Regions from separate parts of the Micromonospora sediminicola genome, predicted to be linked through region 1. Evidence: riboswitches for the same ligand, from Rfam matches in the RefSeq annotation. Region 1 holds a riboswitch; each other region holds the start of a gene.
What was found. A riboswitch is a leader RNA that binds a small molecule or an ion and turns the genes downstream of it on or off. The one in region 1 is predicted to bind cyclic di-AMP.

Region 1 (6,889 bases):
GGCGTCCACGCTCGGCGCGGTCCGCAGGACCACCGCGGAGGAGCCGCGCGACGGGCAGGTCGCGGCCGGCGGGGTGGGCGTCGGGACGCCCGGCGGCTGCTGGTTGCAGCCGACGAACGCCGGCCGGTTGGTGGCGAAGTCCGGGTCGATGGTGACCAGCCCGGTGCGGGCCGTGCCGGTGCTCCGGAACGGCGCCTTCATCAGGTCGAAGTAGTGCGACCAGTCCCAGTAGGGGCCCGGGTCCCAGTGCATGCCCTTCACGGTGCCGGCGGTGGTGCCCGGCACGTTGTCGTGCCCGATGATGTGCTGCCGGTCCAGCGGGATGCCGAACTTCAGCGCGAGGTGGCGGACCAGCTTGGCCGAGGCCCGGTACATCGCCTCGGTGTACCAGGTGCCCTGACCGGCGAAGCCCTCGTGCTCCAGACCGATGGACTTGGCGTTGACGTACCAGTTGCCGGCGTGCCAGCCGACGTCCTTGGCCTTGATGTGCTGGGCGACGTAGCCGTCCACCGAGCGCAGCGTGTAGTGCCAGCCCAGGTAGTCGGCCCGCTTCACCAGGTCGACGCTGGGGCCGAAGTAGCCCTCGGTGTCGTGGATGACGATGTATTCGATCTTCTGCTGCTTCGGCCGGTTGCCCAGGTCGTGGTTGCCGTAGTCGCCCGGGTCGGCGCTGAGCTGCTCGTACGGGGCGGGGATCCACTCACAGGCCAGCCGGACCGGGCACTCCAGGCCGTCCGGCCGCTGGGCGTGGCGCAGGCCGAGCCGGGCCAGCCGGGACCGGTCCGGCCGGGCGGCGGTGGCGGCCAGCGTGACCCGCTGCCCGTCGTCGGTGGTCCGGGTCGCGCCCTGGCCGAGCTGGTCGTAGACCTCGTCGGCGAAGGCCGCCGCCGCGTCGGCGGTGTCCGCGCCGGAGTAGCGGGCCACCGCGCCGTACCAGGCCGCCGCGTCGGTGCCGGCGCCGACCGGCCCGCCCAGTGCCTTCTGGTACGACGCGAGCAGCGCCGCGCCACCGCGGATGTTCGCCGCCGGGTCGGTGCGCAGCGTCTGCGCGTCGAGCCCGGTGAGCGTCGCGGCGGTGTCGATCGTCTGCAGCGAGGCGCGGGGCAGCGGGGTCTCCCGTGCCGGCGCGGCGGCGGTGGCCGGGTCGAGGGTGAGCGGGCGGGAGTCGTCGCCGCGCGGGTCCTCGTCCTCGTCGACGTGGGCGCTGCCCGGGGTGGCGAGGACGTGTGCCGCGTCGGTCAGGTGCATCGGGCCGTAGCCGCCGCTGGTGCTGGGTTGGCCGGGGTGGGTGTCCCAGCGGGACTCGAGGTAGGAGACGCCGAGCAGCACGTTCTGCGGCACGCCGTACTCGGTGGCCGCGGCGGCGTACTGCCGTTGCCGGTCGGTGGCGGGTCCGGCCGTCTCCGGCGCGGCGGTCACCGGGCCGGTGACGGCCAGCGCGGTGGCGGTCGCCACGGCGGCGGCCAGCAGTATCCGTCCGCCCGACGGTGGGGTGGAGAGGTGCATCGAACCTCCTGGACAGGGATGGGGGTCACTGCGTCCCCACCCTCACTCCGCACACCCGCGAGGGTCAATACCTTTCCAGCAGGTAATCCTTAATGAAAGAAAACTTCACCCAGGTGTCGGTACGGAGTGTCACGGCGTCCCGAGTTGCGGATCGATAACGACGGCTCCTACTCTGGTGAATCGTCGGCCGCCAGTCTCACCGTCCAACCCGGTCGGTGACGGTCCGGCACCGCCGAGTCGCCCACGGGCGAGCCGGGGAACCAGGTACCTGGGGTGAATCCGCAGCGGAGCTGCGGTAGGGCGGCTCCCTTCCCGTCCGAATCCGTCAGCTAACCCGGTAGGCGGTCAGGAAGAAGGAGTACGGACGCCCGGTGGCACTCCATGCCCCGCGGCCGTCGTCGAACCGGTCGGTCGACCGGTCCCTCGTCGCGCCGCGTTCCCGCTGGTCCCGCTTCACCACCGCCCTCGCCGCCCTGGTCGGCACCGCCGTCGTTCTGACCGGCGGCGCCACGGCGGCCCACGCCGAACCCTCGGTCGCCGAGATCGAGGCCCAGATCGACCGCGACTGGAACAAGCTCGAACCGGTCATCGAGCAGGTCAACGCCGTACGCGAGCAGCTCGCGGTGCGGCGCAAGCAGGCCGACGCGCTCGGCCGGCAGATCGCCCCGCTGCAGGCCCGGGTGGACGCGGCGTTGGGCCAGGTCGGCGGGCTCGCCGCCGACGCGTACAAGGGCGACAACCTCTCCACCGTCAACGCCCTGCTGGGCAGCCGCTCGCCGGGCGACCTGGTCAGCGGCCTGGAGCTGCTCGACCGCTTCGCACACCACCAGCAGGAGCAGGTGCGTGCCGTCGCCGAATTGCGCGACGAGCTGGCCGCCAAGAAGCGGCCGCTGGACCAGATGGTCGCCGACCTGAGCCGCACCGAGGCGCAGCTCGCGACGAAGAAGAAGCAGATCGACACCGAGATCGCCAAGCTAGAGAAGCTGCGGCTGAAGGTGTACGGCAAGGGTGGCGGCGGCCCGCTGCGCCCGGCGCCGTGCCCCGCCGGCTACCCCGGCGGCCCGGCCGGGGCTGCGGTCAAGTTCGCCTGCGCCCAGATCGGCAAGATCTACGTCTGGGGGGCCGCCGGCCCGGACCACTTCGACTGCTCCGGCCTGACCATGGCCGCCTGGGCCAAGGGCGGGGTCTCGCTGCCGCACAACGCGCGGCAGCAGCACGACGTGACGAAGCGGGTCAGCCGGTCCGAGCTGCGCGCCGGTGACCTGGTCTTCTACTACGGCGACCTGCACCACGTGGGCATGTACGTGGGCGACGGCTGGGTGGTGCACGCCTCCCAGTCCGGCAAGCCGATCACCATGAAGCGCGTCGACGACGGCGACATCAACAGCTACGGCCGCCCCGCCTGAGGTGTAAGGAAGGGCCCCCTCTTAACGCATTCTGCATAGGAGGGGGCCCCTCTTAACAAGAGGCGTTCGGCGTCAGCGGGTCGGCCAGGTGCGCCAGCTCTGCCAGGACCGGCTCGGCGTCGGGCCGCGCTGGCCCTGGTAACGCGATCCGTAGACGGCCGAGCCGTACGGGTGCTCGGCCGGCGAGGAGAGCCGGAAGATGCAGAGCTGACCGATCTTCATTCCCGGCCAGAGCGTGATCGGCAGGTTCGCCACGTTGGACAGCTCCAGCGTGACGTGGCCGGAGAAGCCCGGGTCGATGAAGCCGGCGGTGGAGTGGGTCAGCAGGCCGAGCCGGCCCAGGCTGGACTTGCCCTCCAGTCGCCCGGCGAGCTGGTCGCCCAGCGAGATCACCTCCAGCGTGGAGGCGAGCACGAACTCGCCCGGGTGCAGCACGAAGGGCTGGCCCTCCGGCACCTCCACCATCGACGTCAGGTCGTCCTGCTGCACCGACGGGTCGATGTGGGTGTAGAGATGGTTGTTGAAGACCCGGAACAACCGGTCCAGGCGTACGTCGATGCTGGACGGCTGCACCAGCGTGGGCTCGAAGGGCTCCAGCGCGAGCGTGCCCGACTTGATCTCGGAGACCAGGTCGCGGTCGGAGAGCAGCATCGGAACACCATAGCGACCGGTACGGGTGACCTGCGTGTCGCACTACTTCTTCGTACACGTGTTCGATAGAATGTCCGCATGGCTTCCTGGTCCGAATTCGCCGCCGACGAGCCCCGCCTCGCCGACGAGATCCGCCTCCTGATGCAGCAGTACGGGCCGGGCTTCGGCTACCTCGCCACGGTCCGCGCCGACGGCGGCCCGCGGGTGCACCCGGTCTCCCCGGTGATCACCGCCGACGGGCTCTGGTGCTTCGTCATCGACTCCCCGAAGCGCCGCGACCTCGAACGCGACGGCCGCTACGCGCTGCACTCCTTCCCGCCGGAGGAGAGCGACGACGAGGCCTACGTGGCGGGCCGGGCCCGTCCGGTGACCGATCCGGCCACGGTTGCCCGACTGGCCCGGGTCGCCCGGGCGGCGCCGCAGGGTGACTGGCGGCTGTTCGAGTTCACCGTCGACGTGGCGATGCTGACCCGGCGCGACCCGGTGGCCCAGCCGGGTGCCGGCCGGCCGCAGATGCGGGTCTGGCTCGACCCGCGGGGCGCCACGCCGGCACGCCGTGACCCGCTCGCCGCGGACGGCCGGCGCGGCCGGCACGGCTTCGACACCCGCCGCCCGGCTGCCTGAGCCGCCTGCCGAAACGACAGGTGCCGGCCCCGTTTGAGAACGGGACCGGCACCTGTCGTGTGGTGCGGGTGAGGTCAGGCCGCGCGGTAGGCGTTCCACGCGGTGAGCATGCGGCTCGCCTGGCCGGCGGTGAACTGGTACATGCAGGAGTCGTAGGTGTAGTCCATGAAGTTGGTGATCGGGTCCTTGCCGGCCGTGGAGCAGGTGTCCCGACCGGTCGGGCACTCGTACGCCGGCGACGCCTCGGCCGGGGTGTCGGAGACGCTGTCACCCGAGCCGGAGCATCCGCCCTGGAAGGTGTGGTAGAGGTTCAGCCAGTGGCCGACCTCGTGCGTACCGGTGTCGCCCTGGTTGTAGTTGGTCGCCGTGCCGCCGGGCAGCGACTCGCTGAGCACGACCACGCCGTCCATCTTGTCCAGCGTGCGCTTCGGGAAGGTCGCCCAGCCCAGCAGGCCGTCGCTCAGCTCGCCCAGGTAGATGTTGAGCGTGTTCTTGCCGCCCGTACGCAGCGAGGTCTTCATCGAGCGCTCGGCCGAGGAGCCCTGCACGATCGGGTACCAGGACGGGTTCGTCACCCGGTTGATCTTCGTGAGCTGGAACGCGAAGGCGGTGGCGGCGCCACCGGTAGAGCCCGCGTACGACTGGTTGAGCACGGTGATCTGCTGGTTGATCAGCGAGTCCGGGATGTTGCCGCCGGCCCGGGTGCTGTTCTCCTGGATCACGTGCACCACGACCGGGATGGTCACGGACGCCAGCGGGGTGACGGTCGGGCCGGTCCGGAAGTTGGCCCGCTCGCGCTGCGCGGCGGCGAGGTCGGCCTCGCGCTCGCGCACCTGCTGGGCGGTCAGCTCGTTCGGGTCGAGCCGGGGGTGACCGCCCTTGGCGACGCGGGCGTCGGCGTGGCCGTGGGCGTCGGCCGGCTCGGCGCAGACGCCGGCCGGGGCGGCCGAGAAGGCCGAGGCAGCGGGGACGACGCCGACGGCAGCGGTGCTGAGCAGCAGCGCGAGGGTCGACGTCGCGACACCGGCGGTACGCCGGGTCAGCAGGTTGGGACGGGGTCCCATGGGCCCACCTCTTTCTGACGGCGTGGCAGGGGGTGTGTCACGCCGGGTCGGAAACGTGGAGCAGACGTTACATCCCATCGACGGATTTGAGAACGCCCATATGTTGCCGGCACGCAACATCCTTGATCCACTCCTGCCCGACGGCGGGGCGGGGGTGCCTGGGTGCACGGGAGTGGTGACCTCAGGTACAGTGGTGCCGCCTGCGGGTGTAGTTCAATGGCAGAACATCAGCTTCCCAAGCTGACAGTGCGGGTTCGATTCCCGTCACCCGCTCCAGCACGAAGGCCCTGGCCAGGACGTGAATCCGGGTCAGGGCCTTCGATGTCGGCTCACCTCACCCGGCGGCCCTCAGGTGTCGGGCGAAGAACCGGTTCCCGTCGTCGCCCTCGTGTGCCGGGATGCCGGTGTGCCCGCCCATGTTGGCGTGCAGCGTCTTCTCCCGGGAGCCGAACGCGTCGAACAGGTCCAGCGCCAACTGCCGGTCGTTGCCCTCGTCGTCCCACTGCAGCAGGACCAGCAGCGGGATGGTGACCTGCCGCGCCTCCTCGAACATCACGCGGGGCACGTAGCTGCCGGCGAACAGCGCGGCGGCCGAGATACGCGGCTCGACCACCGCCAGCCGGACGCCGATGGCGATCACGCCGCCCGCGTAGCCGACCGGGCCGTCGATCTCGGGCAGCGCGAGGAGCGCGTCGAGGGCGACGCGCCACTCGGGGACCGCCTGGTCGACCAGGGGGAGGACGAGCCGTTCGACGATCTCGTCGGCGACCGGCTCGCCGGCCTGGATCGCGCGGCGCAGGTCGACGCGGGCCTGGTCGGCGGCGGCGGAACGGGGCCGGTCGCCGGCGCCGGGCAGTTCGAGGGTGGCCGAGGCGTAGCCCGCCGCCGCGGCGTGCCGGGCCCGGGCCGCCAGGCGCGGGTACATCCGGCGCAGGTCGCCGGGGTGGCCCTGCAGGATCAGCGGCGTCGGCCCGGATGCCGTCGGTGGCGTCCACAGGATGCCGGGGATCTCGTCGAGGGTGAACTCGCGCTCGCGTACGCCGTCGTCGAGGCGTCGTTCGGAGATGAATCGCACGTCGTGCCTTTCGGGAGTGCGCTGAACGGCGCTCCCGGACGACCTATCGCCCGACCGTGACCCCGGAGGGGAGCACCCACGTCGATACGTTCACGGGTACCACCTCCTCGTCAGCTGCACGGCCTCCGGCACCGTAGCAGTGGCCGCCGAGGGCCGCCAACGGTTTTCCGCGTGGGTCAGGGCGCGTAGTCGGGGTGGGCGACGGTCTCGGCGATGCGGGTCAGCCAGTGCAGGTCGTTGGCGCGGGATTCCGGGCCGCCGCCCGAGTTGAGGATGCTGTCGAGGAACGCGGCGACGTCGTCGAGGTGCCGCTCCCCGCGGTAGTAGCTCAGCGTCGTCGGGTCGGGCTCCCACGGGCCGTAGCCGCGACGGAAGAGGTCGGCGCGGCGCGCGTCGACCGGGTGGTCGCCGAAGTCCTGGCTGAGGACGAACATCAGGTCGCGCTCGCGCGGCGCGAGGATCGGCGCGTCCCAGTCCACGACGTGCAGGGGACCGGCGCCGTCGGCGATCAGGTTGCCGGGGTGGATGTCGGCGTGGCAGATGACGTGTCGACCCCGGGGGAC
Region 2 (6,889 bases), on a different contig from region 1:
CGGGCCGGGGTGGACATCCCCGCCGACAAGTTCGTCGTGGTCGGCCGCCCCCAGGTCGAGGCCATCGAGGTACGCCGGGAGCCGGTCCTCGCCTCCGCGCACCCGACCGTCCTCTACACCCCCACCTGGACCGGACACCACGCCGACGCGAACTACTGCTCGCTGCCGGTGGCCGAGACGCTGATCCGCCGGCTGCTCGACCGGGGGGCGACGGTGATCCTGCGCGCCCACCCGTACACCGACAAGAACCCCGCCTCGGCGCGGCAGCTCGCCCGGCTCACCGAACTGCTCGCCGCCGACCGGGCGCGGACCGGCCGGTCCCACCTGTGGGGCGCGGCGGCGGCCCGGGAGCTGACGCTGACCGAGTGCGTCAACCGCGCCGACGCGCTGGTCTCGGACGTCTCCGGGGTCATCTCCGACTGGCTCTACTCCGGCAAGCCGTACGCGGTCACCGACACCGGCGCCGACGGGGAGCACTTCGTCGAGCGGTTCCCGCTGGCCGCCTCCGGCTACGTGCTGCGTCGCGACATGTCCAACGTGGACGAGGTGCTGGGCGCGCTGCTCGACACCGACCCGAAGGCCGCGGAGCGGTGGGCGGCCCGCACCCGCTACCTCGGCGACTTCCCGGCCGACCGGTACGCCGAGACGTTCCTCGCCGCCGCCCGCCGCGAGCTGGAGCCCGACTGGGCCGTGCCGGTCCCCCGCGCCGCCGTCTGAGGGGTGTTCCCGCTCAGGTGATCGCCGGCGACGGCCGCCCGTGATTCAGCGCGCGCGGCGGTAGCGCAGGGCGACCACGCCGTTACGGAGCGGCTCCGCCGAGAGCAGCTCGAGCCGGCGCGTGCCGGGCAGCCCGCCCTGGTGCAGCGTCGGGCCGTGGCCGGCGATCCTGGGATGGACGAGCATCTGATACTCGTCGATCAGGTCCAGCCGGTCGAGCTCGGTCGCGAGCCTGCCGCTTCCGAGGAGGACCCCGGCCGGGGTCTGGTCCTTGAGCCTCTGCACCCCGTCGCGCAGATCACCGGCGATGTGGTGGCTGTTGGTCCACGGGAAGTCCCGGCGCGTCGACGACACCACGTACTTGGGTTTGGCCTCCAGCCTGACCGCCCACTCGCGCTCGGCGGGCGGCGCCTGCTCGTCGCGGGCCACGGCCGGCCAGTAGCTCTCCATCATCTCGTAGGTGACGCGCCCCCACAGCATTGCCCCGGCCTCGTCCATGAGACGGGTGAAGAAGGCGTGCGTCTCGTCGTCGGCGATCCCCTCCCGGTGGTCGACGCAACCGTCCAGGGTGAGGTTGAGGCTGAAGATGAGCGCTCCCATGGCCGGCGAGTCTAGCCAGGACGGCGTCGGCCCGGGCGGACGTCGCCGGCTCGACACCCACGACCCGGACGGTTCACACATCCACGCCCGTCGCGCGCCGCCAACCAGGCGTACCGCCGGTCGTCGATGACGGCGACGCCCTGGTTCACAGGTAGGCGTCCAGCAGGGCGAGCACCGCCGCCGGGTCCTCCACGTGCGCATTGTGGCCCAGCCCGGGCAGTGTCGCCACCGGCACACCCAGCTCCTTGAGCTGCGCGTCGCTCACCATCGGGTCCAGCTCGCCGCGGGCCAGCAGCACCGGTACGTCGGTGGCGGCCAGCAACGCGGGCAGCCGCGGCTCCCCCACCGCGAACGCGGCCGGGTCCATCGCCAGCCGCCAGCGGCCGTCCTCCCGGCGCAGCCCCGCGTCGACCACCGGATGGTCGGGGGCGAACAGTCCGGCGAGCCCGGAGACGCGCAGGTAGCGGCGGGCCGCCTCGTCCCGGCTGGCGAACCAGGTCACCGGCCGCGCGGCCAACTCGGCCGACTTCGCCAGCTCCGCCGGCGACCAGACCACCTTGATGCCGAGGCCGACCACCGCGTCGACGGGCAGGCCCCGCTGCCGGGCGGCCAGCGCCAGCGCCACCACGCCCCCGAGCGAGTGCCCGAGCAGCACCAGCCGGTCCCGCGGACCGAATCGCTCGGTGACCGGCCCCAGCCCCTCCACCAGGCGCTGCGCCAGGCCCGCGAAGGAGTAGCCGGACAGCGGTGGCGACCAGCCGTGGCCGGCCAGGTCGGGGGCGAGCCATCGGCCGGGCCAGCGCCGCTCCAGCAGCGGCGCCCAGGGCAGCCACACCTCGCCGGTGGCACCCATGCCGTGCAGGAGCACCAGGTGACGGGTCCCCGTCGTATCGCCCATACGGCGCAGTCTGCCACCGGACGGACACGACGCGCGAGAGCCGACGCCTCCCGCAACCGTGGCACCCGCCGCCGGCGCGTCCGTCACCACGGGACGCCTTCCGGAGATTCGTCGACGATCGCGCCCTCGCCTCGGGCCCGCCGCCGGGAGACGGCCACGGACGCGGGCCGTGCTTCGTGGGCGTTGCCCGGCCTCGGACGGAACGGACGTCTGGTACGGCGTGACATACCGATGGCGTTCCACTCGCGGCGTCGGCTCACGGTGGGTGGAACGGGGTGCGTGTCTACCGGACCGGGATGCACCCATGACGTTCCACCGACGGGGCTGGCGGGCGCTGGGTGGAACGTCATGGGTGTCTCCGCGGCCGGGATGCACCCATGACGTTCCACCGACGGGGCTGGCGGCCGCTGGGTGGAACGCCATGGGTGTCTCCGCGGCCGGGATACACCCATGACGTTCCACCGACGGGGCTGGCGGCCGCTGGGTGGAACGCCATGGGTGTCTCCGCGGCCGGGATACACCCATGACGTTCCACCGGCCGGGTTGGCGGGCGCTGGGTGGAGCGTCACGGGTGTCTGCGGGTGTCCGGATGCACCCGTGGGCTTTCACCCGGGCGCGTGGGGTGCGGGTGGGTGTCCGGTTCGGTGGTGGTGGGCGGCACCCCGGGCGTGGAATCGGCGCCGGGTCGGCGGCGTTGTAGACGGGTGAACGACCGAGCAGGCAGCGAGCCCCCGAGCCGCCGCCCCGCCCACGGGAATGACGGTGGGCGGACGGTCGTTACACATCATCCCGGCGCCGCGACGAGGCCCCCCGCTCCGCGAGCCAGCCGGACATCCCCGGCCCCGTGAGCTGGCCCCCCGGCTCCACGAGCGTGCCGGATCCCTTCAAGACTTTTCGAGCGCCTGACGGTGCCCACACCCCCCCGGTGTGTTGACCCCCGAATGGAGCCCTCTCATGAACACGATCCTGCGCAAGAGCATCCTGGGTATCGCTGGTCTGGCCTTCACCGGTGGCGTGTTCGCCGGTCCGGTCGCCGCCCACGCCGACACCCCCGCCCACGCCGCCGCCAAGCCCGTCGCGGTCGCGTCCGTGCAGGGTGAGCAGTCCCGCATCACCCTGAACGACGAGCAGACCGCCAACGCCAAGGCGATCATCGCCGCCACGAAGAAGGCCGGCCTGCCCGAGCGGGCCGCGGTCATCTCGATCGCCACCGCCCTGCAGGAGTCGAAGCTGGAGAACCTCGGGCACCTCGGCGACAAGAATGACCACGACTCGCTGGGCCTGTTCCAGCAGCGCCCCTCCTCCGGTTGGGGCACGCCGGAGCAGATCACCGACCCCGAGTACTCCACCCTGGCCTTCCTCAAGGGCCTGAAGCAGGTCGACGGCTGGGACAAGATGCCCCTGACCGACGCCGCCCAGACCGTCCAGGTCTCCGCCTACCCCGACGCCTACGCCCAGTGGGAGAAGCAGGCCACCGACATCGTGAACCAGCACTGGACCAAGTAAGACCCACGCGAAGGCCGGCACCCCCAACAGGGTGCCGGCCTTTCGCGCGTCGTAAAAGGCGTCAGGCGGAGTAGCCGCGCGTCGCCATCCAGTTCGCCAGATCGATGGTGGTGACCCAGTACGAGGGCAGCGACGGGTCAGCCGAGTCGGCGATCCGGACGGTCCGGCCGTCGTTCTTGTAGCCGACCACCGCGATGTAGTGACCGCCCGGGAACGAGTGCCAGCCGCCGTTGGTGTCGGTGGCGTCGCCGGCGACGTTGGCGACGACCGCGCGGCCGTTGCTGACCGCCGTGACCACGTCGGCCTGGAGCCGGTCCATCTGGGCCGGGGTGGCCGCGCCCGGGATCATGCGGGTCCGGTACGGGTTGCCCTTGACCTGCTGGTTGAGCACGCGCGTGGTGTCCTCGGCCGAGTTGGTGCCCATCTCGGTGGTGCCGAGGGCGACGGCGAGCGTGTCCTGGCTCCGCTCGATGCCGTTGGCGCTGAGCGCGTTGCGCACCGCGGCCGGGCCGCAGTAGTAGTAGGTGGTCTGCGCCTGGTAGTCGTAGTCGAGCACCTTGCTCGCCGGCGGCTTCGGCTTGGGCTTCGGCTTGGTGTCCGGGTCGGTGGTGGCCTTGGCCGCCGGCTTCGCCGAGGGCGAGGCGGTGGGTGCGGCGCTGGGTGAGGCGCTCGGCGAGGGGACGGCGATGCGGGCCTCACCGCGGCTGGCGGCCTCGCCGAGGCGGGAGCCGAGTTCGGCGACCGCGACGGTGTTCTCCGACCGGGACGCGGTGTCGTCGGTGGCGGCGAGGGCGACACCGGTGCCGCCGGCCAACACGAGGGCGGCGGCCGAACCGGCGATGATCTGGTACGGGCGCTCGGTGGCGAGACGCCGCAGCTGACGCTTCAGGTGGTGCTTCACGGGTTCCTCCAGGGCGTGAGCGGCACACGCCGGCCCCCGCGCGGAGGACTTCACGCGCGTTCGACGGGGCGGGACGGCCGCGGGACGGGGCACCCGGACAGCCGGGCGCACACGGGGGGTCGGGTGGGCGTCGCCGTCAGGCGAGCGCCGGCACCACCGGGCCGTGGAGGTGGGGGGACGATCGGGGGGTGGTTCGCACGAGGAATGGAACTCCTTCCGTGGCCGCCGACCGGGTTAGCTGACGGATTCGGGCGGGAAGTACGCCCTACCGCGGGCCGTGGCTCGCGGATTCACCCCGGTGTTGCTGTGGGTCCCCGGTTCGTATGCACGATTAGGCGGGTCGGTGCGGCGTCGCCGTCTGCGATCGAAAACCGCACCGGACGCGCCGACACTACCGGTGGGTACGCCTCAAGCCAAGCGCTCCCACCTGCGTAAACATCGTCCGCGACTACGGATATCGGAACAGCCGGTTACTGACTTCACTCAATGGGGGCAAGGGTTCGAGCCGGCATCGGAAGGCGAAAAGCGGGCATTCGACCGGCCGACGCCCCGCAATTGTCGGGTCCGCTGACCGGTTGTGCGCCGAGCGCCCGTTTCCGGGCCGCACGTGAGCGGGCTCACCGCATTCGGGTAACGATTCGGCGGAGACGCCACTCAGCCGACCCGGGCCGGCCGCCAGCGGGCGCCGCGGACGACGGTGGGCACCGGGACTCGGCTGGCCGACGCGACGCGGGGGGCGGGCGACGGCCGCACCGCGGCGGCCGCCGCGTAGGTCTCGGCGGCCAGCGTCCGCGCCGCGTCGGCGGCGAGCTCCGCGTCCCGCCAGGCCTGTCGCTCCCGCTCGGCGGCCGCCTCCCAGGCCGCCCGTCGGCCGTCACGGATCGTCCGGGCCAGCACGATCTCCTGCTCAGCCGGATGGCGACGCGGGTCCCACCCGTTGCGGTGGGCCAGCACGTCCGCGAGCTGCCGGGCGGTCAGGTCGCCCCGCCAGTGCGCCGCCATGGCGGCGTGGTGCAGCCAGCGCTCCCGCGCCGCGTACTCGGACGGGGTGTGTGGCGTGCGCGGCGCGGGCAGCGCGGCGGCGCCGGCCAGGCGGCGGGCGGCCGCCTCCGCCTCGTCGAAGGCCACCCAGGCCCGCTCCGCCTCGTCCTGGACGGCCAGCCACCGCTCGCGTCGCCGGCGGGCGGTCTGGGCGGCTCCGGCGGCGGCCACCGCCACCTCGTCGGCGTAGCGGGCGAGGTCCGCCCGGTGCAGCGCCTCCGCGTCGACCGGATCGGGTTCGAGGTCCGCCGCGCCGTCGCGGTCGGGGCGGGCGACGAGCACGGCGAGCAGGCCGAAGGCGGACACGAGCAGGGCCGACCAGATCGCGGCGGCCTCGGGGACGGCGGTGAGGAAGTGGTAGAGAACGGTCTGCGACATGGTCGGCACCTCACGGAGAAGACGTGGCGGGAAGGTCGCACGCCGGTCGGGGCGGGGCGCGGCCGCGGAACGGGCGCCGCCGGGCCGCCGAGGCGGGTGCGGGGTGAGGTTCGGTGGGTGCGGGGACGGGCCGGGGACCGCCCGTGCGGTCAGCGGGCGGGCGGGGCCCGGGGGCCGACCGGCGCCGGGTGCCGACCGGCCGGGACCGGCTCCCGGTGGCCGGGCCGCGCGACCGCGTCCCGGGGCGCGGGCTCCGGGACGCCGGTGGAGGGGGCCGGCCGCTCGGCGACGTCGACACGGCCCGGCCGCGCGGCGACCGGCGTGTCAGTCGGGGTACGCGACGTCAGGCCGACGGCCGGGCCGGCCGGCGTCGGGACGGCCGTGGCGACCCCGGCGGGCAGTGTCGTAGCGCCGAGCGAGCAGGCGACGACCACGGCCAGGCTGGCCAACATGCGTGCCGCCCAGCGCGCCACCCACCACACGGGACAGGTGAGCGCGATCGGAAGCACGGGTACAAATTACCGCCGATCCCACCGCCGCGCACTCTCGGTCGGCGTGTCGTGACACCACCGACCAGGGTGGACGCGCCTCAGTCGGGGCCACGCCGCCCGGCGTACTCGATCGGGGTGGGGGCGCCGGCGTCGGCGGGTGACCTCGGCGCCGGCACGGACCGCGCCGGCGCGGCGGCGGCCGGCGTGGGGCGGGGCCGGCGCGGGCCGAGACGCCGCATCATCGGCACCTCCACCCAGCGGTGCAGGGCGGCGGCGAGCGCCAGGTTGAGCAGCAGGAAGCCGAGCACCGCGAGCGGGCCCCGCCACCCGGGCAGCCCGGTGCCCCAGTCGCCGGTG
Region 3 (6,889 bases), on a different contig from region 1:
GTGCGGCGGAGGTAACCACCGGCCTCCAGATCGGCGACGATGGCCTGGGCCGCCCGCTCGGTGACACCCACCTCGTCGGCCACGTCCCGCAGGCGCGCTGTGGGGTTGCGCGCGATGGCCAGCAGGACGTGCCCGTGATTGGTGAGGAAGGTCCAGTTCTTGCGGCTCCCGTCCTCGGCCGGTGTGGTCGCCATGGTGGTCATCGTAGGACTCCTTCCGTCGGCGCCCCGACCCGGCGCGGTCCGCGACGGTGACGTATGAAATGCGTATCACGAAATCTTGACGTGCCATGGGTCGCGTGTGACGGTGGGTCGCGGGGCCGACACCGCCGCCGGCCGGCCTGACGGCTCCGCGCGAGGACGAGGTGAGCAGCATGATCCCGACCACCCCCGACGAGGCACTCGCCGAACTGCGTGCCGGTAACCACCGGTTCGTCACCGGTGTGCCGCAGCACCCGAACCAGGACGCCGGGCACCGGGCGGCGGTCGCCGACGGTCAGCACCCGTTCGCGGTGATCGTCGGGTGCTCCGACTCGCGACTCGCCGCCGAGATCATCTTCGACCGCGGCCTCGGTGACCTCTTCGTGGTGCGCACCGCCGGCCACACCGCCGGCCCGGAGGTGCTGGGCAGCGTGGAGTACGCGGTCACCGTGCTCGGCACGCCGCTCGTGGTGGTGCTCGGCCACGACTCGTGCGGCGCGGTCCAGGCGGCCCGCGAGGCGGTCCGCACCGGCTCCGCCCCGGCCGGACACCTGGGCGCGGTGGTGGACGCCGTCTCACCCAGCCTGCTCCGGGCCGGCCGCCAGGGCGTCGAGGACCTCGACGGCATCATCGACGTGCACATCGCCCAGACGGTGGAGGCACTGCTGGCCCGCTCCTCGGTGCTCGCCGCGAAGGTGGCCGGCGGGGCCTGCGCGGTGGTCGGCATGTCGTACCGGCTCAGTGGCGGCGAGGTCCGGACGGTGGCGCAGTCCCCGGCCCCGCTGCCGGCACCGGCCGCGTCGGCGGACGCGGCGCTCGCCGGCTGACCGGGAACCGATACGCGAAAGGGGCCGCCCACGGGCGGCCCCTTGTCGTACGCGCGCGTCAGAGCAGCGACATGTGCACGTGGTCGGTGTGGTTGGAGGGCCCGCTGTAGGAACTCCAGCCGGTCGCCGGGAACCAGATCTGCCGGTTCCAGATCACGTAGTAGATGCCCAGCCGGTCGGCGTTGCGGATGAGGAAGGCGGCCACCTCGTTGCCGTACCGGCGGGTGTCGTTGTTGTGCCACGGTGCGAAGCCGCTGTTCTGCAACGACCAGTCGCACGCCTTGCCCTTGGGGTGCTCCCACGGCCCGCCGGGGCGGTAGCAGCCCACGAAGCGGTTGAAGCCGGCGCGCTTGACCTCCTTGTACGCGTGCAGCGTGCGCGGCGTGACGCAGCCCGAGGTGGTCGGGTCGTTCTCGCTGCACGACTCGGACTTCCACCCGCCGTCGGCGGTGCGGCCGGGGCCGATCTTGGCAACCGGCGAGGTGGCCGAGACCAGGCCACCGGTGAAGTCCAGCCCGCCGACCAGCTTCAGCGCCTTCTGCGCCTCGACCTTCTCGCGGGCCATCGCGTTCGCCTGCTTCTCCTGCTCCCGCACCTCGGCGTCGAGCGCGATCTTGGCCCGCTCGGCGCGGCCCTTCACCTCGTTGATGGCGGCGAGGCGCTGCGCGTTGAACAGGTTCAGCTCGTCGAGCGCGCTGGCCCGCTGGACGAACGAGTCGGGGGAGTCGCTCTCCAGCAGCATCGCCATGGCGCCGACGCGACCGGTCCGGTAGGACTGTGCCGCGATCTCGCTCACCTGCGGGCTGAGCGCGTCGAGCTGGCTCTGCGCCGCCTTCACCTCCAGCGCGAGCTGGAGCTGCCGCTTGCGCGACGTGTCCAACTTCGACTTGGCCTGGAGGTAGGCGCGGTTGGCGGCGGTGACGGCCTCGCTGATCAGCGGTGGGTCGTCGTCCTCCGAGTGGCCCGAGGGGTTCGGGGCGGCGGTGCCGGGGGCCGCCGAGGCCGGCGTCGGCCCGGCCAGCACGGCGAGAGCGGCGAGCACGGCCACCACGGGTGTCAGCCAGCGGCGCAGGGGTGCCGTCACAGTGTTCCCTTCCGTCGACCGCCGACCGGGTTAGCTGACGGGTTCGGGACGGAAGCGGCCCCTTCCGCTGGCGCGGATTCACCCCATGTACCTGGTTCCCCGGCTCGCCCGGAGGCGATTGGGCGGCGGCACCGCAGGCGCCGGTGCGCGCCTTCGGCGGTGACCGGCAGCGAGGTTACCCGAGACCACTCCCGGGGATCTACGTCCGGAAGCCGACCAATCGCGAGAATTCGCCACCGCCCAGCGTGACCAGCATCGCGTTTGGAATCGGCCGTTACGCTGCGGAGTGTCACCATGCGGCCTCCGTGCTCCTGCCCCCGCCGGACCGGCCCTCGCCGAGCGCCTCCCACGCGTCCTCCCGGGGCGACGGCGGCCGGGGCGTCGCGGGTCCGGCGGCCCGCCCGGCGCGACCGGCGGTGGTCACGACCGCGGCCAGCGCGGTGGTCAGCGGTACGGCGGCGATCAGGCCGAGCGTGGCCACCGCGCTACGGACGATCTCCTGGGCGAGGAACTCGCTGGTGAGCAGCTGACCCACCGGGCGGGAGTCGGCGACCAGCAGGAGCAGCAGCGGCAGCGAGGCGCCCGCGTAGGCCAGCACGATGGTGTTGACGGTGGACGCGATGTGCGCCCGACCCACCCGGGTGGCCGCCCGGTAGAGCTGCCGTCGGGACAGCCCCGGGTTGGCGTGCGCCAGCTCGGTGACGGTGGCCGCCTGGGTGACGGTGACGTCGTCCAGCACGCCGAGCGAACCGATGATGATGCCGGCCAGCAACAGTCCGTGCAGGTCCACGTCACCCTGGAACATCGACAGCGTGGTGGCGTCCTCGCTGCCGAAGCCGGTCAGGTGGGTGGCGGCGGTGGCCAGCGTGCCCAGCACTCCGGTGATCACCAGGCTGCCGAGCGTGCCCAGCACCGCCACCGACGTCTGCGCGGTGATCCCGTGGGTCAGGTAGAGCACCACGAACATGATCAGTGCGGCGCCGACGATCGCCACCAGCAGCGGCGACTGCCCGGCGCCGATGCCGGGGAGCACGAAGCCGAGCAGGATGGCGAAGCTGGCCACCAGTCCGCCGAGCGCGGCCAGCCCGCGCCAGCGGCCGAACGCCACGATCGCGGCAGCGAAGAGGGCCACCAGCCAGATCAGCGGCGTACCGCGCTGGTGCTCGGCGATGTTGTAGGTCTTCACCGACGGGTCGCCCGGGTCGACCAGCTCGACCAGGACCACCTCGTCGCCGACCGCGACCCGGGGCGCGCCGGGTCCGGTGGGGACCGGCGTCTCGACCTGCCGGCCCGCGTCCGGCCCCTGCTCGGCGGCGACGGTCACGGTGCCGCAGGGGCCGCCGGTGTCGCCCTCGGGCGACTCGGGCGTCGGCGGGCAGGGCTCGGTCACCACCCGGGTCACCGTGCCGTGGTAGCGCGGCACGTCCGCGCCGCCGTCCACCGGGTCGCGGTCCGCCTGGGGCCAGAGCACCAGCGCCGCGATCACGGTGAGCACGAAGAGCGGCACCACGGTGGCGATCAGGAGCCGGCGTACGCCCGGCGGCGCGGCGGCTGCGGGACGGGTGTGATCGGCGCCCACGGCGTCTCTCCCAACGGTCGCGGCGGAACCGGGTCACCGGACCGGTCGGGTCACCGGGGCCGGCGCGGACGCGTGGGGATCACGCCCGGGTCGTCGCCCGGCCATGGTAGCCAGGCCGGCCCGCGCCGCCGGTGGACGCCGGGTCAGGCCAGGCCGGCGCGTCGCCGTCGGTAGTCGTCCTCGTCGATCTCGCCGCGGGCGTACCGCTCGTCGAGAATGCGCCGGGCCGTGCCGGGCGGCGCGCGGTCCGGACCGGGCATCCGCACCACGAACCAGACGAGCCCCGCCAGCACCGCCAGCACCAGCAAAGACCAGATCCACATCCAGCCCATCATCGGGCCCGACCACATCATCCGGCCGCCCTCCGTCCGTCGGCTCCGGGTCGGCGCGGTCGCCGGGCCCGGCCACCTCGACGGTACGTCTCCCGGCCGGTCGCCGGACCGGGTCGGGCGGCCCGTCCCGGGGGACGGAGGTCCCGGTCAGCCGCGCTTCATCAGGCGGCCGACGGCGGCCATCATCTCGGACGCCATCTCGTCGGCCCGGCCCTCGGCGGCCCCCTCGTGCATGCAGTGCCGGGCGTGCCCGTCCAGCAGGCCCAGGCCGACCTTGTCCAGCGCGGCCTGGATGGCCGAGATCTGGGTCAGCACGTCGATGCAGTAGCGGTCGTCCTCGACCATCTTCTCGATCCCCCGGACCTGACCCTCGATGCGGCGGAGCCGGGCGAGGAGCTGGTCCTTGCTGGCGGTGTAGCCCCGGGTCGGGGTGGGCGGCGTGGTCATGAGATCGAGGATAGCGTACCCCTCGGGGGTATGCTAACGTGCGATGAGTACCCCAGGGGGGTATGAGATCGGAGGGACGCGATGGAGACCACCTACCAGGTGCGGGGCATGACCTGCGGGCACTGCGTCACCGCGGTGAGCACCGAGCTGAGCGCGCTGCCGGACGTCACCGACGTCCAGATCGACCTGGCCACCGGCCGGGTCACCGTCACCAGCCGGAGCCCGCTGGACGCGGACGCCGTACGCGCCGCCGTGGACGAGGCCGGTTACGACCTCGTCGGGGCGTGACGGGTTCACGGACCCGACGACACGAGGAGACACCATGAACACGGCGACGAAGCTGAGCGGCTTCGCCCTCGGCCTCGTGGCGGTGTTCGGCGCGGCGTACGGGATCGGTCACGTGGCCGGTCCCGACGCCCCGGCCGCCGACACCCGCCACGACGACACCGACGCCGGCCACGGCGACCAGGGTCACGCCGGGGAGGCGGCCGCCCGCCTGCCCGGCGGGCTGCTCGTCTCCGAGCGCGGCTACACGTTCCAGCCGACGGCCGCGCCCGAGGGGCAGTTCGCGTTCCGGATCACCGGGCCGGACGGCCGGCCGGTCACCCGCTACGACGTGGCCCACGACAAGCGCATGCACCTGATCGTCGCCCGCCGCGACCTCTCCGGCTTCCGGCACGTGCACCCGGAGCTGGCCGACGACGGCACCTGGCGGGTCGCCTCACCGCTCGCCGGGCCGGGCGTGTGGCGGGCGTTCGCCGACTTCACCCCGACCGGCGGCGAGCCGTTGACGCTCGGCGTCGACGTCACCGTCCCCGGCACGCTGGCCGCGCGACCGTTGCCGCCACCGGCCACCAGCACCACGGTCGACGGCTACACCGTCACGCTCACCGGCGCGCCGGAGCCCGGCCGCACCAGCCGGCTCACGCTCTCGGTCAGCCGGGACGGCCGGCCGGTCACCGACCTCCAGCCCTACCTCGGGGCGTACGGCCACCTGGTGGCGCTGCGCCAGGGTGACCTGGCCTACCTGCACGTGCACCCGGAGGGCACGCCCGGCGACGGGCGCACGCCGGCCGGGCCGGCGGTCACGTTCGCGGCGGAGGTGCCGTCGGCCGGCGCGTACCGTCTCTACCTGGACTTCCGGCACGGCGACGCGGTGCACACCGCCGAGTTCACCGTCGTGGCCGGCGACCAGGCCCCGCCGGCGCCCACCGGGCCGGCGACCACCACCGCACCGACCCCGGACGCCGGACACGGCACCCCGGGGCACGGGCACAGTTGACCGGGGAGGTGCCGCGATGACCACCACGGGAAAGACGCTCCCGACCGCGCCGAACCTGATCGAACTCGCGATCGGCGGCATGACCTGCGCGTCGTGCGCCGCCCGGATCGAGAAGAAGCTCAACCGGATGGACGGCGTCGAGGCCACGGTGAACTACGCCACCGAGAAGGCCACCGTCCGGTACGCCGACGAGGTCACGCCGGACGACCTGATCGCCACCGTGGAGAAGACCGGCTACACGGCCGCGGTGCCACCGCCGCCCGCCCGGGCCGACGCGACCATGAGCGCCGAGCCGGTGGACGAGCTGCGCGGGGCGCGTACCCGGTTGTGGGTCTCGGCGGTGCTGACCCTGCCGGTGATCGTGCTGGCCATGGTGCCGGCCTGGCAGTTCGACCACTGGCAGTGGGCCTCGCTCACGCTGGCCGCTCCGGTGGTGGTGTGGGGCGGGCTGCCGTTCCACCGGGCCGCGCTGGTCAACCTGCGCCACGGCGCGGCGACCATGGACACCCTGGTCTCGCTCGGCACGCTGGCCGCGTTCGGCTGGTCGCTCTGGGCGCTCTTCCTCGGCGACGCCGGCATGCCCGGGATGACGCACCCGTTCCGGTTCGACATCACCCGGGGCGACGGCGCCGGCAACATCTACCTGGAGGCCGCCGCCGGGGTGACCGTCTTCATCCTGGCCGGGCGTTACTTCGAGGCCCGTGCCAAGCGCACCGCCGGCTCCGCCCTGCGTGCCCTGCTCGAACTGGGCGCGAAGGACGTGGCGGTGCTGCGCGGCGGGCAGGAGACCCGGGTCCCGGTCGACCAGCTCGCGGTCTCCGACCGGTTCGTGGTCCGGCCCGGGGAGAAGATCGCCACCGACGGGGTGGTCGAGGAGGGCACCTCCGCGGTCGACGCCAGCATGCTCACCGGCGAATCCGTGCCGGTCGAGGTCGGGCCGGGCGACGCCGTGGTGGGCGCGACCGTCAACGCCGGTGGTCGGCTGGTGGTCCGCGCCACCCGGATCGGCGGGGACACCCAGCTCGCCCAGATGGCCCGGCTGGTGGAGCAGGCACAGACCGGCAAGGCGGCCGTGCAGCGGCTGGCCGACCGGATCTCCGGGGTCTTCGTGCCGATCGTGATCGCCCTGGCCGCCGGC
Region 4 (6,889 bases), 1.7 Mb from region 1:
GTTGGCGACGGCGCGGACCCGGGCCACCCGGTGCGCGGCCCGCTCGGCGGCCCACTTCTTGGCGTAGCTGTCGACCCGCCCGGTCAACGTCACCACGCCGTCGGTGACGGTCACCCCGATCTCGTCGGGGCCCACCCGCGGTTCCCAGGTCAGCTCGTCGAGCACGGCGGACTGGATGTCCCGGTCCGTACGCGTGGTCGTCTCGGTGGCCATCCGGCTCTCCTCCCCGTCGGTCGGCGACGCGGGCACGTACTCCCGCACCACCGATCCTGGGCGCGGACCGGGTGACCCGCCCTCACCCGGTCCGGGTGAGGAACGCCCCGCCGGGTGGCGGAGACGCCGGTGGCCGCCCCCGGGGTCGGGGGGGGCGGCCACCGGCCGGCTCGTACGGTCCCGGTCAGCCGTCCAGGCCGGCGGGGGAGTTGGGCCGGTCGACGTCGACGAACTCGATCTCGTCGGCGACCCGGTCCCGGCTGCCGGCGGCGCGGGCGGCGGTGCCGGCGGCCCAGCCGACGGCGGCGCCGGCCAGGGCCGCGGCGATCAGCAGCGTCCAGGGCAGCGCGGGCCGGCGGCCGGCGAGCGCGTCGAAGGCGAGGCTGGCCCGCCGGCGCGCCTCGTCGGCGGCGGTGCCGACCAGGTCGGTGGCGTCGTCGGCCAGGCCGGAGGAGTTGCGACGGGCCGCCCGGGTGGCGTCCCGCACGCTGTCACCGGCGGAGCCGACGGCGGAGAGCAGGTGCTGCCACGCCTGGTCCGCGACCCGCTCGGGCTTGCTGCGGCGGTCCATCAGGCTGGATCCGAACATCGTTCTACCTCCTCGGGTGCCGAAGCCCGGCGGCCACTTCGGACTCCGGTGTTCATCCGGCGCGTCACGGTTCACTCCCCGTGGGCTGTGCCCCGTCGGCGCCCGCGCCAAACCCGTCCCGACGGCGGCCCGGGCCGTCGCCGGGCGAACCGGACGAACCGTGGAGAACGTGTCGGGGACCGGGTGTCCGCGCGAGGTGCGCGGGCCCGCTACCCTGGGTCGGCGGATCGGCCGGTCCGGCCCGGTCGTTCGGCCGGTCGTGGTCCGCGTCGAAGGGGAAATTGGAACCCGGAGGTCCGGATTGGGCTCGCCCAGGTGTGCCCACTCCGCGAATTGCTCATCCCGGGGGGTGGCGACGGGGGCCGTCGGAGGAATACTCTCGGTCGCGGCCCGCGTACTGATGAGGCGCCCGTACGGGCGAGTGGAGGTGCTCGCGTGAGCCTGTCGATCGTGAAGTCGGTGCGTCCGGGTGGTGTCGTCCAGATCGCGCCCCGTGGGGAGATCGACGTCGACACCGCGTACGAGGTGCGGGAAGCGATCGCCGAGGTGCTCGCGAAGGCCCGTCCCGCCCGGATCGAGCTCAACATGCGGCTCGTGACGTTCATCGACTCCGTCGGCATCAGCGCCATGGTCGCCGGCTTCCAGACATGCGAGGTCAGCGGCGTCAAGCTCGTGGTCACCGAGCCGAGCCGGTTCGTGCACCGGCAGCTCTGGGTGACCGGCCTGCTCGGCCTCTTCGGCGCGCCCGAGCCCTGGTTCGCCGACGACGCCCCCGAGGTGCTGCCCGGCGCCTGAGCGCCGCCCTCGATCCCCCTCCGGCCTGGGGACCTTCGACCCGTTGCCAGCCCGGCTCCGGTACGGGACGATCGTCGCGACCCACGACGGCGAGGGGGATCGGTTGCAGAGCAGCGACAGCTTCAGCTACACCGTGCAGGCCCGGTGCACCCGGGCGGACGCGGTGGCCCTGCTCGGCGACCTGAGCCGGCAGGGCGAGCTGCATCCGCTGATCGTGCGGGTCCGGCAGGTGCCGTCGCGGCCCGGAGCGCTGGCCAGCTATGCGATCACCGACCGGCTGGAGCTGGGCCCCCTGCACTTCCCGGTGACCTACCAGGCGGACGTGCTGGTCGCCACCGAGGACGAGGTGGTCACCGTGGCCCGGCAGCAGCCGGCGACGACGGTTCGCAACCACACCCGGCTGCGCGACGAGCCCGACGGCGTGGTGCGGATCGACGTGGAGATCACCCTCACCGCGCCGGCCCCGCTGTTCGGCTACGCGTTCCGCCAGGCCCGCGCCGCCCACCTGGGCCTCGCGGCCCGTCTGGGCGCGACCCTGGAGGGCCGGCCGGCCTGACTCAGCCGGCCCGCCCCGCCGGGACCGACCGGCGGGCGGGCGGGCGCAGCCGCCCCCACGGCTTCCAGGTGGACAGCACGGTGGCCACGAGCAGCAGTGTGGTGGAGACGGCGGGCGGCACCACCAGGTCGATCCGCAGGTGCGCGTCGGCCGCGCCGGCCAGCGCGCCGAGGTGCCGGACCCGGGGCGTCAGCAGGAGCAGCACCAGCCCGAGCATCACGGTGGTGAGCGCGAACTTCACCAGCACCCACCGCCACCGCAGCAGCCCCCACGGGGTGAGCAGCGCGCTGGCCACCCCGATCAGCCAGACCGCGACGCTCAGCGGCGCGAACAGCCAGGTGACCAGCAACGCCGCCGCGGGGTAGACGACCTCCGGGTCGGCGCCGCGCAGCCCGGCCACGCCCAGCGCGAGCAGCCCCAGGTCGGCGCCGAGCCAGCCGAGCGAGGTGACCAGGTGCGCGGTGAGCAGCGCCTTGCGTCCGGCGGGGGAGAGTCGTCTCATGCCACCGATCGTCGGCCGTCGCGCGGCCCACGTCGTGGGCCGCGCGACGACTCCCGGAGTACGTCGGGGAGCGTAGTGCTCAGTAGACCGACAGGTGTACGTGGTTGGTGTGGTCGCTGGACGGGTCGCCGTTGCCGCCGCTGTACGACTTCCAGCCGCTGCTGGGCAGCCAGATCTGCTTGAACCAGATCACGTAGAGCACGGCGAGCGGGTCGGCGTTGCGCACGAAGTACGCGGCCAGGTTGTTGCCGTACGTCCGGTCGCCGCCGCTGGCCACCCCGCCGAAGCCGTCCTTCTGGGCGGCGAAGTCGCAGGCGCGTCCCTTCGGGTGCTCGCCGGAGCCGCTGGGCCGGTGGCAGGAGACGTACCGGGTGAAGCCGGCCGCCTTGGCCTGGTTGAGCGCGTGCAGGGTGCGCGGGGTGATGCAGCCGTCGGCCGGCGTCGGGTCGTTGACGCTGCACGACTCCGCCGGCCAGGAGCCGTCGGAGTTGCGCTTGGCCGGCGTCGCGTTCGCCGTCGAGGTGCCCCGGACGCCGCCGCTGCCGGCGGACGGCCGGTCGTTCGCCACCTCCAGCGCCCGCTCGGCCTGCTGCTTGCGCTTGGCCATCACCGTGACCTGCTTGCGCTGCTCCCGGATCTCGCCGTCGAGCGCGGCGCGGGTCCGGGTCGCCTCGTCCCGGGTGGTGATCAGGTCGCGCAGCGTCCGGTCCTCGTGCGCGGCGACCTGCTCCAGCGCGGCCGCCCGGTCCATGAAGCCCTCCGGGCTGCTGCTGCCGAGCAGGGCCGCGGCGGTGCCCATCCGGCCGGTGCGGTACGCCACCTCGGCGATCTCGCCGACCTTGGCGTCGCGTACGGCCAGCTCGGCGCCGACCGCGTCGAGTCGCTCGGTGAGCTGCTTCTGCCGGGCCACCGACCGGCTCAGCGCGGCCTTGGCCTCCAGCCAGCCCTTGCTGGCCGCGTCGAGCTGGGCGCGCAGTTCCGGGGTGCCGCCCTCGTCGTCACCGCCGGGGGCGGCGGCGCGCAGGCCGGTGGGGGAGGCCGACCACGCCGCCGAGGCGGGGGAGGCCGGCGCGGTCACGACGCCGAGGGCCAGCATCGCGACGAGCAGGGCCGCCATCCGGGCGGCCGTCCGTCGTACAGGTGCCACTGGGGGCATTCACATGTCCTTCCGTCAACCGCCGACCGGGTTAGCTGACGGGTTCGGGACGGAAGATCCCTACCGCTGACGCGGATGCACCCCACGTACGTGGTTCCCCGGCTCGCCCTGCGGGCGATTAGGCGACGGCCGCTCCACCGGCGCCGGGGTGGCGCCCGCGGTGTGGCCGCGACCGAGCCTACCGGCGTTGCCCGGGGCCGGCTCCGTCGCCCGGAGCCGGTGAACCCGGCAAAGCCGGCATTACGCCACAATAGCGGCCTAGATTTAAGTTTGCCCTAATTACCACTCGGTCGGGCCGCACGCTCCGGCCGACGCTCCGGGTTCGATCTGCAACGTGGCGTGATCGATCGAGAAGTCCTCGTGCAGGGCGGCCCGGGCGGCGGCCAGCACGGTGGCGACCTCGGCGCCGGGAGCGGTGGTCAGGTGCGCCGAGGCCACCTCCATGCCCGAGGTCAGCGTCCACACGTGCAGGTCGTGCACCTCCGCCACGCCCGGCACGGCGGCCAGCCGGTCGTGCACCGCGGTCACCTGGAGGTGTTCCGGCGCGGCCTGCACCAGGATGCGCACCGCCGCCCGGCCGAGCCGCCAGGTGCGGGGCAGGATGAACAGACCGATCGCCACGGCCACCAACGGGTCGGCCCACCACCAGTCGGTGACCGCGATGACCAGCGCGGCGCCGATCACCCCGAGCGAGCCGAGCAGGTCGCCGAGCACCTCCAGGTACGCGCCGCGCAGGTTGATGCTCTCCTGCGCCCCGGAGCGCAGCAGCGCGAAGGCGCCGACGTTGGCGAGCAGGCCGAGCACCGCCACCACGAGCATCGGGCCGGCCAGCACCTGCGGCGGGTCACCGAACCGGCGTACCGCCTCGACCAGGACGTAGACCGCGACCGCGCCGAGCAGCACCGCGTTCGCCAGCGCCGCGAGGACCTCCAGCCGGTAGAGGCCGAATGTGCGCTGCGGATCGGTGGTGGCGCGCCGGGTGGCGGTGATCGCGGCCAGCGCCATGCCGATGCCGAGCACGTCGGTGAACATGTGCCCGGCGTCGGAGAGCAGCGCGAGCGAACCGGTCGCGAAGGCGGCCACCGCCTCGACCAGCATGAGGGCGGTGAGCAGCGCGAACGCCGCCCAGAGCCGGCCCCGGTGGCGGTGCGCCGCGTTGGTCACCGCACCGCTGTGGTCATGACCTGCGCCCACGCACACACCCTTCCCTCCCGCACCCTGGCCAGGCCCAATGTATGTTCACATCGCTATGTGTGCAAGTGAGGGTGGATCACCCGGTCGGGTCGAGCGTGGTGAGGCGTTGGGTGGCCCGGGACAACGCGACGTAGAGCGTGCGCACCCCCGAGCCGGGGTCGGCCCGGATCTCGCTCGGCGCGACCAGCACCACGCCGTCGTACTCCATGCCCTTGGCCTGCAGGCTGGTCACCACCTGGAGCCGGCCGGCGCCGAGGCCGTCCAGCCAGCCGGCCACCTCGTCCCGGCGCGGCACCGGCGTGATCACGCCGACGGTGCCCTCCACCTCGCCCAGCAGGATCCGGGCCGCCTCGACCGTGCTCGCCGGCAGCTCGGCGGCGGGCACCGTGCGCTCGACCGGCGACACGCCGGTGGAACGCACCGCGTCGGGCAGCGTCAGGTCCGGATACAGCCGGCGGATCTCCGCCGCCGCCACCGCGAAGATCTCCGCCGAGTTGCGGTAGTTGGTGGTCAGCTCGTAGCGGTGCCGGCGGCGACGCCCCAGCGCCTGGTCGCGGGCCCGGTCCAGCTCCTGCGGGTCGCCGGTCCAGGCGGTCTGCGCCGGGTCGCCGACCACCGTCCAGGACGCCAGCCGGCCCCGGCGCCCGATCATCCGCCACTGCATCGGCGAGACGTCCTGCGACTCGTCCACCACCACGTGGGCGTAGTCGCGGTAGTCCGCCGGACGCTCCCGGGCCGCCGCCCGGGCGGCGCGCTGCCGGTCGGCGTACGTGCTCAGCTCGCGCACGCCGCCGGCCAGCTGGTACGGGTCCCGCTTCGGCTTCGCCCGCCGCACCGGAGTGCCGAGCAACGCGTCCAGCTCGTCCAGCAGCGCGATGTCGGCGACGGTCGACCCGTCGGCGTCCAGCGTCCGGTACGCCTCGGTGAGCAACCGGATCTCGGCCGAGGAGAGGATCCCGCCGGCGTAGCGGCGCAGCCGGTCCGGGCGGGCGAGCCACCCCAGCACGTGACGCGGGTGCAACCGGGGCCACCAGGCCTTGAGGAACTCCCGGAACTCCGGCCGCTCGATGATCTCGTCCTCGAACGCGGGCTGCTCCGGCAACCGGCCCACCCGCAGCGTCCGGGCCTGCGCGTAGAGCGCGGCGAGCACCGCGTCGAACGCCGACCGGCGCACCTCGTTGCGGCGCGCGCCCCGGGTCAGCGTCCGGTCCCGGATGCCGTCCAGCGCCGGCCGCTCCAGCCGCAGCAGCTCACCGCGGTAGAGCAGGCGCAACTCCGCCGGGGAGTCCGGCACCGCGTCCCGCACCGCCCGCTCCAGCACCCGGCGCATCCGCAGCGACCCCTTCACCGCGGCCACCTCCGGCGGATCGGTCCGGGTCGCCGACATCCCCGGGAAGAGCGAGCCCAGCGAGTGCAGCGTGGCCGTCTCCTCGCCGAGCGAGGGCAGCACCGAGGCGATGTACTCGACGAAGACGCCGGACGGCCCGACCACCAGGATGCCGCCGCCGGCGTAGCGGGCCCGGTCGGAGTAGAGCAGGTACGCGGCCCGGTGCAGCGCCACCGCCGTCTTGCCGGTGCCCGGGCCGCCGGAGACGATCGTGACTCCGCTGGCGGGGGAGCGGATCGCCTCGTCCTGCTCCCGCTGGATGGTGGCGACGATGTCCCGCATGCCCCGGCCGGTGGCCCGGGACAGCGTGGCCAGCAGCGCGCCGTCGCCGACCACCGCCATGTCCGCCGGGGCCGCCTCCGGATCGAGCAGGTCGTCCTCGATCCGGGTGACCTTCTCCGCGGCCGACTGGATCGTGCGCCGGCGGACGACGCCGCGCGGCTCGGCGGGCGTGGCCTGGTAGAACGCCGCCGCGGCCGGTGCCCGCCAGTCCACCA

Region 2: linked by a shared signal. The riboswitch ahead of GA0070622_RS23215 (C39 family peptidase) and the one ahead of GA0070622_RS01815 (C40 family peptidase) in region 1 are both predicted to bind cyclic di-AMP.
Region 3: linked by a shared signal. The riboswitch ahead of GA0070622_RS30585 (coiled-coil domain-containing protein) and the one ahead of GA0070622_RS01815 (C40 family peptidase) in region 1 are both predicted to bind cyclic di-AMP.
Region 4: linked by a shared signal. The riboswitch ahead of GA0070622_RS10160 (coiled-coil domain-containing protein) and the one ahead of GA0070622_RS01815 (C40 family peptidase) in region 1 are both predicted to bind cyclic di-AMP.

The regions. Positions count from the first base shown of each region.
Region 1 covers NZ_FLRH01000003.1:279,125-286,013, reverse strand. Annotated here, with positions in the region: gene GA0070622_RS01820 (N-acetylmuramoyl-L-alanine amidase) at 1-1,506, opposite strand, end outside; cyclic di-AMP (ydaO/yuaA leader) riboswitch at 1,727-1,864, shown strand; gene GA0070622_RS01815 (C40 family peptidase) at 1,878-2,912, shown strand; gene dcd (dCTP deaminase) at 2,985-3,563, opposite strand; gene GA0070622_RS01805 (pyridoxamine 5'-phosphate oxidase family protein) at 3,642-4,187, shown strand; gene GA0070622_RS01800 (zinc metalloprotease) at 4,262-5,251, opposite strand; tRNA gene GA0070622_RS01795 (tRNA-Gly) at 5,454-5,527, shown strand; gene GA0070622_RS01790 (dienelactone hydrolase family protein) at 5,586-6,326, opposite strand; gene GA0070622_RS01785 (phosphotransferase enzyme family protein) at 6,503-6,889, opposite strand, start outside.
Region 2 covers NZ_FLRH01000004.1:392,325-399,213, forward strand. Annotated here, with positions in the region: gene GA0070622_RS23195 (CDP-glycerol glycerophosphotransferase family protein) at 1-717, shown strand, start outside; gene GA0070622_RS23200 (dihydrofolate reductase family protein) at 763-1,317, opposite strand; gene GA0070622_RS23205 (alpha/beta fold hydrolase) at 1,463-2,215, opposite strand; gene GA0070622_RS23210 (hypothetical protein) at 3,170-3,721, shown strand; gene GA0070622_RS23215 (C39 family peptidase) at 3,783-4,634, opposite strand; cyclic di-AMP (ydaO/yuaA leader) riboswitch at 4,831-4,970, opposite strand; gene GA0070622_RS23220 (hypothetical protein) at 5,277-6,041, opposite strand; gene GA0070622_RS33505 (hypothetical protein) at 6,191-6,550, opposite strand; gene GA0070622_RS23230 (acyltransferase family protein) at 6,631-6,889, opposite strand, start outside.
Region 3 covers NZ_FLRH01000004.1:1,908,863-1,915,751, reverse strand. Annotated here, with positions in the region: gene GA0070622_RS30595 (helix-turn-helix transcriptional regulator) at 1-203, opposite strand, end outside; gene GA0070622_RS30590 (carbonic anhydrase) at 374-1,027, shown strand; gene GA0070622_RS30585 (coiled-coil domain-containing protein) at 1,086-2,111, opposite strand; cyclic di-AMP (ydaO/yuaA leader) riboswitch at 2,116-2,246, opposite strand; gene GA0070622_RS30580 (YibE/F family protein) at 2,401-3,690, opposite strand; gene GA0070622_RS30575 (SHOCT domain-containing protein) at 3,834-4,013, opposite strand; gene GA0070622_RS30570 (metal-sensitive transcriptional regulator) at 4,170-4,469, opposite strand; gene GA0070622_RS30565 (heavy-metal-associated domain-containing protein) at 4,551-4,757, shown strand; gene GA0070622_RS30560 (hypothetical protein) at 4,792-5,751, shown strand; gene GA0070622_RS30555 (heavy metal translocating P-type ATPase) at 5,768-6,889, shown strand, end outside.
Region 4 covers NZ_FLRH01000003.1:2,016,551-2,023,439, forward strand. Annotated here, with positions in the region: gene GA0070622_RS10135 (BON domain-containing protein) at 1-213, opposite strand, end outside; gene GA0070622_RS10140 (hypothetical protein) at 398-802, opposite strand; gene GA0070622_RS10145 (STAS domain-containing protein) at 1,238-1,597, shown strand; gene GA0070622_RS10150 (SRPBCC family protein) at 1,641-2,153, shown strand; gene GA0070622_RS10155 (hypothetical protein) at 2,155-2,655, opposite strand; gene GA0070622_RS10160 (coiled-coil domain-containing protein) at 2,735-3,811, opposite strand; cyclic di-AMP (ydaO/yuaA leader) riboswitch at 3,816-3,946, opposite strand; gene GA0070622_RS10165 (cation diffusion facilitator family transporter) at 4,091-5,005, opposite strand; gene GA0070622_RS10170 (HelD family protein) at 5,082-6,889, opposite strand, start outside.